2 regions of the Streptomyces canus genome follow, and region 1 is predicted to be linked to the other one. Evidence: predicted binding sites of a transcription regulator. Region 1 holds the regulator's gene; the other holds the start of a gene.
What was found. The regulator HspR, encoded in region 1, represses chaperone genes until heat shock. The targets are predictions, from matches to a motif close to TTGAGNNNNNNNNNCTCAA.
Positions count from the first base shown of each region.

Region 2: lon (endopeptidase La) is a predicted target of HspR. The motif match lies at 2,176-2,194, and genes of this name have one in related genera.

Region 1 covers NZ_CP107989.1:4,885,989-4,889,398, reverse strand. Annotated here, with positions in the region: gene grpE (nucleotide exchange factor GrpE) at 1-488, shown strand, start outside; gene dnaJ (molecular chaperone DnaJ) at 534-1,715, shown strand; gene OG841_RS22135 (heat shock protein transcriptional repressor HspR) at 1,721-2,167, shown strand; gene OG841_RS22130 (PA14 domain-containing protein) at 2,239-3,410, opposite strand, start outside.
Region 2 covers NZ_CP107989.1:3,599,257-3,602,666, forward strand. Annotated here, with positions in the region: gene lon (endopeptidase La) at 1-2,153, opposite strand, end outside; gene OG841_RS15950 (GNAT family N-acetyltransferase) at 2,333-2,989, shown strand; gene OG841_RS15955 (GNAT family N-acetyltransferase) at 3,054-3,410, shown strand, end outside.

The DNA of each region.
Region 1 (3,410 bases):
GCAAGGCGCTCGAAGAGCGCACCGCGGACCTTCAGCGGCTCCAGGCCGAGTTCCAGAACTACCGCCGCCGTGTGGAGCGGGACCGGATCACGGTCAAGGAGATCGCCATCGCGAACCTCCTGACCGAGCTTCTTCCCGTGCTCGACGACATCGGCCGCGCGCGGGAACACGGTGAACTTCTCGGCGGGTTCAAGTCCGTCGCGGAGTCCCTGGAGACCGTCGCGGCGAAGATGGGCCTGCAGCAGTTCGGCAAGGAGGGCGAGCCCTTCGACCCGACGATCCACGAGGCCCTGATGCACTCGTATGCGCCCGACGTCACGGAGACGACGTGCGTGGCGATTCTGCAGCCTGGGTATCGCTTCGGCGAGCGCACCATCCGCCCCGCGCGGGTGGCCGTGGCCGAACCGCAGCCGGGCGCGCAGACGGTCAAGGCCGAGGACGGCTCCGAGGCCGGCGACGACAAGGACAACGGCCCTGAGGAGGGCTGAGGTCGAAGAGAACCATCGGGACACCGGAAAGGGGGCGCGTCGAGGATGAGCACCAAGGACTTCATCGAGAAGGACTACTACAAGGTCCTCGGCGTCCCCAAGGACGCCACCGAGGCCGAGATCAAGAAGGCGTACCGGAAGCTCGCCCGCGAGTTCCACCCGGACGCCAACAAGGGCAACACCAAGGCCGAGGAGCGCTTCAAGGAGATCTCCGAGGCGAACGACATCCTCGGTGACCCCAAGAAGCGCAAGGAGTACGACGAGGCCCGCGCCCTGTTCGGCAACGGCGGCTTCCGCCCGGGGCCGGGCGGCGCGGGCGGCTCCTTCAACTTCGACCTGGGCGACCTCTTCGGAGGCGGCGCCCAGGGCGGGGGCCAGGGAGCCGGCGGCTTCGGCGGCGGACTCGGAGACGTCTTCGGGGGCCTGTTCAACCGGGGCAGCTCCGGAACTACGCGCGTCCAGCCCAGGCGCGGCCAGGACATCGACACCGAGGTCACCCTCAGCTTCACCGAGGCGATCGAGGGCGCGACGGTCCCGCTCAGGATGTCCTCGCAGGCCCCCTGCAAGGCCTGCTCGGGCACCGGCGACGCCAACGGCAACCCGCGCGTGTGTCCGACGTGCGTGGGCACCGGCCAGGTGGCGAGGGGCTCCGGCGGAGGGTTCTCCCTCACGGACCCCTGCCCGGACTGCAAGGGCCGCGGCCTGATCGCGGAGAACCCCTGCGAGATCTGCAAGGGCTCCGGGCGGGCGAAGTCCTCCCGCACCATGCAGGTCCGCATCCCGGCCGGGGTGTCGGACAGCCAGCGGATCCGGCTGCGCGGAAAGGGGGCGCCCGGTGAACGCGGCGGCCCCGCGGGCGACTTGTACGTCACCGTGCACGTCGACACGCACCCCGTTTTCGGCCGCAAGGGCGACAACCTCACGGTGACGGTCCCGGTGACCTTCTCGGAGGCGGCGCTCGGCGGCGAGGTCAGGGTGCCGACGCTGGGCGGCCCCGCCGTCACGCTGAAACTGCCCCCGGGCACGCCCAACGGCCGCACCATGCGGGCGCGGGGCAAGGGCGCGGTCCGCAAGGACGGCACCCGGGGCGATCTGCTGGTCACCGTCGAGGTGAGTGTCCCGACCGAGCTGTCGGGGAAGGCTCGTGACGCGCTCGAGGCGTATCGCGAGGCGACCGTGGGTGAGGATCCACGGGCGGAGCTGTTCCAGGCCGCGAAGGGAGCTTGATCGAGATGGACGGCCGTCGACGCAACCCGTATGAACTGACCGAGGAGACCCCGGTCTACGTCATCTCGGTGGCGGCCCAGCTCTCCGGCCTGCACCCGCAGACACTGCGCCAGTACGACCGTCTGGGCCTGGTGTCCCCGGACCGCACCCCGGGCCGGGGCCGGCGCTACTCGGCCCGCGACATCGAACTGCTGCGCACCGTCCAGCAGTTGTCGCAGGACGAGGGCATCAACCTCGCCGGTATCAAGCGCATCATCGAACTGGAGAACCAGGTCGCCGCGCTCCAGTCGAGGGTGGCCGAACTCCAGGCCGCCGTCGAGGGGGCCGCGGTGGCCATGCAGCAGCGCGAGGCGGCGGTGCACGCGTCGTACCGCCGTGACCTGGTGCCCTACCAGGAGGTCCAGCAGACCAGCGCGCTGGTGGTGTGGCGGCCCAAGCGGGCCAAGGACTAGGCACAGCCACGGAGAAGGGGCCCGGAGATCTCTCCGGGCCCCTTCTCATGCGCGGGTTCGCGACCGTGGGCTCAGTACCAGTACTCCCACATGCCGTACGCCGCCGACCGGGCCACGGTCTCGGCGCCCGCGGAGTCCAGGAGGACGACGCGGTAGTAGTACAGGGCCAGCAGGTCCTCGTGGACGGTCTTGTCCATGAAGGAGTGGGCGTCGCCCGTCGCCCCCTCGGTCAGCGTGACGTAGGCGCTCGTCGCCGGGTCCCAGCGCTCCACGCGGTAGCCCGTGAACCGGGCGCAGTCCCCGAGGCCGGAGCTCTCGGAGCAGCCGAGGTACAGGTCCGGGTAGCTGTCCTCGACGATCTCGGTGCCGGTCCAGCCGGGCGGCCGGGTGTCGGGCAGGGTCACGGAGACGTCGGCCGTGTGGAAGAAGTCCGGCCCCTCGTCCCAGAGGGCGTCGACGGCGGCCACCCGGTAGACGTGGGTCGCGCCGTCCGCGACGGTCGGGCAGAGGATCTCGGTCTCGGCAAGGGACTCCCCCCTCCAGCAGTTCCGCTTCCAGACCGTCTCGCCGGACTCCGGGTCGGTGACGCCCTGCCACACGTAGTACGTGAAGACGTCGTCGTCGGCGGGCGGGGTCCAGGTCAGGCGTACACCGAGCGGGACCTGCTCGGCGGTCAGGTTCTGCACCGGGTCCGGACGCTTGGTGTCCGGGGTGGTCTCGGTGGCCGCCGGACCGGGCTGTGAGGTGTGTCCGTACGGGTCGACGGTGACGACCCGGTACTCGTACGTCGTCTCGGAGGCTCCGGAGACGTCCTGGCAGGTGCCGCGCAGGACCTGGCGCCCGGCGTAGGAGGGAGCGTCGTCGCCCGCCCACCACCAGTCCACCGACGGATCCGCGCCGTCCGGCCCGCACTTGTCCACGACGACGGTCTCACCGGTCGCGGGGTCGGTCCGCTCGATTCGGTACGTGAGCAGCGGGGCGCTGTCATGGGTCCACGGGTCGGCACTGGCCCAGGAGACGTACACGCCCGCGCCGGAGCGGGTCGCGGTGGTCTCGTACGGCGCGATCGCCTCCGGGCGGTCGGCCATCGCGAGGGTGACCTCCGTCGGCGAGGAGGCGTTGCCCTTCGTGTCCTGGGCGCGTACCGCGTACCGGTAGGAGTCGGCGACGGCGAGGAGCCGGCGCGGTACGACGTCGGTCTCCGTGGTGGTGCCGGCCGCACCGGGCAGCGCGTCGAGCCAGC
Region 2 (3,410 bases), 1.3 Mb from region 1:
TCCGTGCGGACCAGACGGCCGGAGAGCAGCGAGGCCAGCGCCGTCGTCATGGTGACGCCCGCGCTCGGGCCGTCCTTCGGGACCGCGCCCGCCGGGAAGTGGATGTGCACGCCCCGGTCCTTCAGGTCGCCCACCGGCAGTTCGAGCTCCGCGCCGCGCGACCGCAGGAAGCTCAGCGCGATCTGCGCGCTCTCCTTCATCACGTCACCCAGCTGGCCGGTCAGCGTCAGACCCGCCGCGCCCGTCTCGGGGTCGGCCAGCGACGCCTCGACGAACAGCACGTCTCCGCCCGCTCCGGTGACCGCGAGTCCGGTCGCCACCCCGGGGACCGCCGTGCGGCGCTCCGCCGGGTCCTGGGCCGACTCGGGCACGTGGTGCGGCCGGCCGATCAGACCGCGCAGCTCCTCGTCCGTGACGGTGAACGGCAGCTCCCGCTCGCCCAGTTCGTGCTGGGCCGCCACCTTGCGCAGCAGCCTCGCGACGGACCGCTCGAGGGTGCGGACGCCCGCCTCACGGGTGTACTCGCCGGCGAGCTTGCGCAGCGCGCTCTCGTCGATGACGACCTCGTCCTTGGCGAGCCCCGCCCGCTCCAGCTGGCGCGGGAGCAGGTGGTCCCTGGCGATGACGATCTTCTCGTCCTCGGTGTACCCGTCGAGCCGGACCAGCTCCATCCGGTCGAGCAGCGCCTCCGGGATCGCCTCCAGCACGTTGGCCGTGGCGAGGAAGACGACATCCGACAGATCGAGCTCGACCTCCAGGTAGTGGTCGCGGAAGGTGTGGTTCTGCGCCGGGTCCAGGACCTCCAGGAGGGCCGCCGCGGGGTCGCCGCGGAAGTCGGAGCCCACCTTGTCGATCTCGTCGAGCAGGACCACCGGGTTCATCGACCCGGCCTCCTTGATCGCCCGCACGATCCGGCCGGGCAGCGCGCCGACGTACGTCCGCCGGTGGCCGCGGATCTCCGCCTCGTCCCGTACGCCACCGAGGGCGACGCGGACGAACTTGCGGCCCATGGCGTGGGCCACGGACTCCCCGAGGCTGGTCTTGCCGACGCCGGGCGGCCCGACGAGGGCCAGGACCGCACCGCCGCGCCGGCCGCCGACGACACCCAGTCCCCGGTCGCTGCGGCGCTTGCGCACCGCCAGGTACTCGGTGATCCGCTCCTTCACGTCCTGGAGGCCCGCGTGCTCGGCGTCGAGGATCGCCTGGGCGCCCTGGATGTCGTAGGCGTCCTCGGTCCGTTCGTTCCACGGCAGTTCGAGGACCGTGTCCAGCCAGGTCCGGATCCAGGAGCCCTCCGGGGACTGGTCGCTGGACCGCTCCAGCTTGTCGACCTCCTTGAGGGCGGCTTCCCGCACCTTCTCGGGCAGGTCGGCGGCCTCCACGCGGGCGCGGTAGTCGTCGGACTCCTCGCCCTCCTGCTCGCCGTTGAGCTCGCGCAGTTCCTTGCGTACGGCTTCCAGCTGACGGCGGAGCAGGAACTCCCGCTGCTGCTTGTCGACGCCCTCCTGGACGTCCTTGGCGATGGTCTCGGCCACGTCCTGCTCGGCGAGGTGGTCGCGGAGCTGCTGGGTGGCGAGCTTGAGGCGGGCGACCGGGTCGGAGGTCTCCAGCAGTTCGACCTTCTGCTCGGTGGTCAGGAAGGGCGAGTAACCGGAGTTGTCGGCAAGGGTGGAGACGTCGTCGATGGCCTGCACCCGGTCGACGACCTGCCAGGCGCCGCGCTTGCGCAGCCAGGCGGTGGCGAGGGCCTTGTACTCCTTGACGAGTTCGGTGACGTGACCGGGCAGCGGTTCGGGGACGGTCTGGTCGACCGTGGTCCCCTCGACCCACAGGGCGGCGCCCGGGCCGGTGGTCCCCGCACCGATCTTCACCCTGCTGCGGCCGCGGATGAGCGCGCCCGGGTCGCCGTCGGCCAGCCGGCCGACCTGCTCGATGGTGCCGAGCACACCGGTGCCGGCGTACTCGCCGTCGATGCGTGGCACCAGAAGAACCTTCGGCTTTCCGGGTTCCGAGCGGGCGGCGGCCTGGGCGGCCTCCACCGCGGCGCGGACGTCGGTGTCGTTCAGGTCCAGCGGAACCACCATTCCGGGCAGCACGACCTCGTCGTCGAGCGGCAGCACGGGCAGGGTGAGCGGTGTGGACGTCGAAGCCATGATCTCCCCTTAGGCAGTCAAGTTGAGCTATGCCGACTCAATGCACAGGGCGCTTCGAATGTTCCCCACCCGCTTGCCTGTTCGCTGTCGGCGATCACTGCTGCCGGAATCGGCGGGTCGGGGCCTATGGTCATCCAGTAATAGACACATGACGCTAGAGACCATTACAGGGGGATGTCATGGACGGAGTCGTACAGGCGTGGGTGACCGGCTGGGTCGTGTCCCGCGGGGCGGCGACGCCGGAGCGTGAGCCGTGGGGGTTCACCGTCGACGTGGGGCAGGTCGCGCAAGTGTCGCGACACGTGTTCGACGCGCTCGGCGACGGCGTGGACGAGGGGGTCGTGCGCAAGGTGGCGGGCGGGGTGACCGGGGCCGGGGTGTGGCTCAAGGTGTTCCATGATCCGGAGATGGTCGGGCCCTGGCTGGACGAGGGCTGGTGGGTGGATCCCGAGCCGGGTTACCTGATGACGGTCCCGCTGACCGCGCCGGCGCAACGGACCACCGTCCCCGACGGATACCGACTGCGCACCTGGTCCGTGGGCGGCGTCACCCGCGTACTCGTCGCCGCACCCGACGGTTCCCTCGCGGCGCGCGGTCAGGTCGCTCCGACCGGCGCGACCGCCGTCTTCGACCAGATCGAGACCGTGGCCGCCCATCGGCGCCGGGGGCTGGGCAGCGTCGTCATGCGCACGCTCCAGGCCGTCGCGGCCGACACGGGTGCCGAGACGGGCGTCCTCGCGGGAACGCCGGCGGGGCGGGGGCTGTACGAGTCTCTGGGCTGGCATGTGGAAGCTCCGCTCACCAGTGCGAAGTTCGTGGGATCGAACGCCGGGTGACCGTCCGTCGCCGCCCGCGGAAAACCCGGAGGCGACCGGGGACGGCCTCTGTCATGCTGCGCCGGTGATCGCCCCGATACCTCCGGTGGTTCCCGCCGGCCGCATGGCGGACAACACCCAGCCGGTCCTCGCTCTTCCCGGCGGCCTGAAACTCCGCCCCTGGCGCACGACGGACGCCGGTGCCCTGGTGGCCGCGGGCCACGATCCGGCCATCAGCCGGTGGAACCTGCTGCCGACCATGACCGAGGACGAGGCACGCGCGCGTATCGGGCGGATGCGGGAGAGGTGGGAGAGGGAGACGGCGGCGGTGTGGGCGGTTGCGCGGGAGGACGAAGGCGAAGGGGCGGGCGTCCTGACGAGCACCGGCATCGGCCCCGCCGCCGGTCCGCGGGACGAGCACGCCAAAAACCCCGGCCCCGGC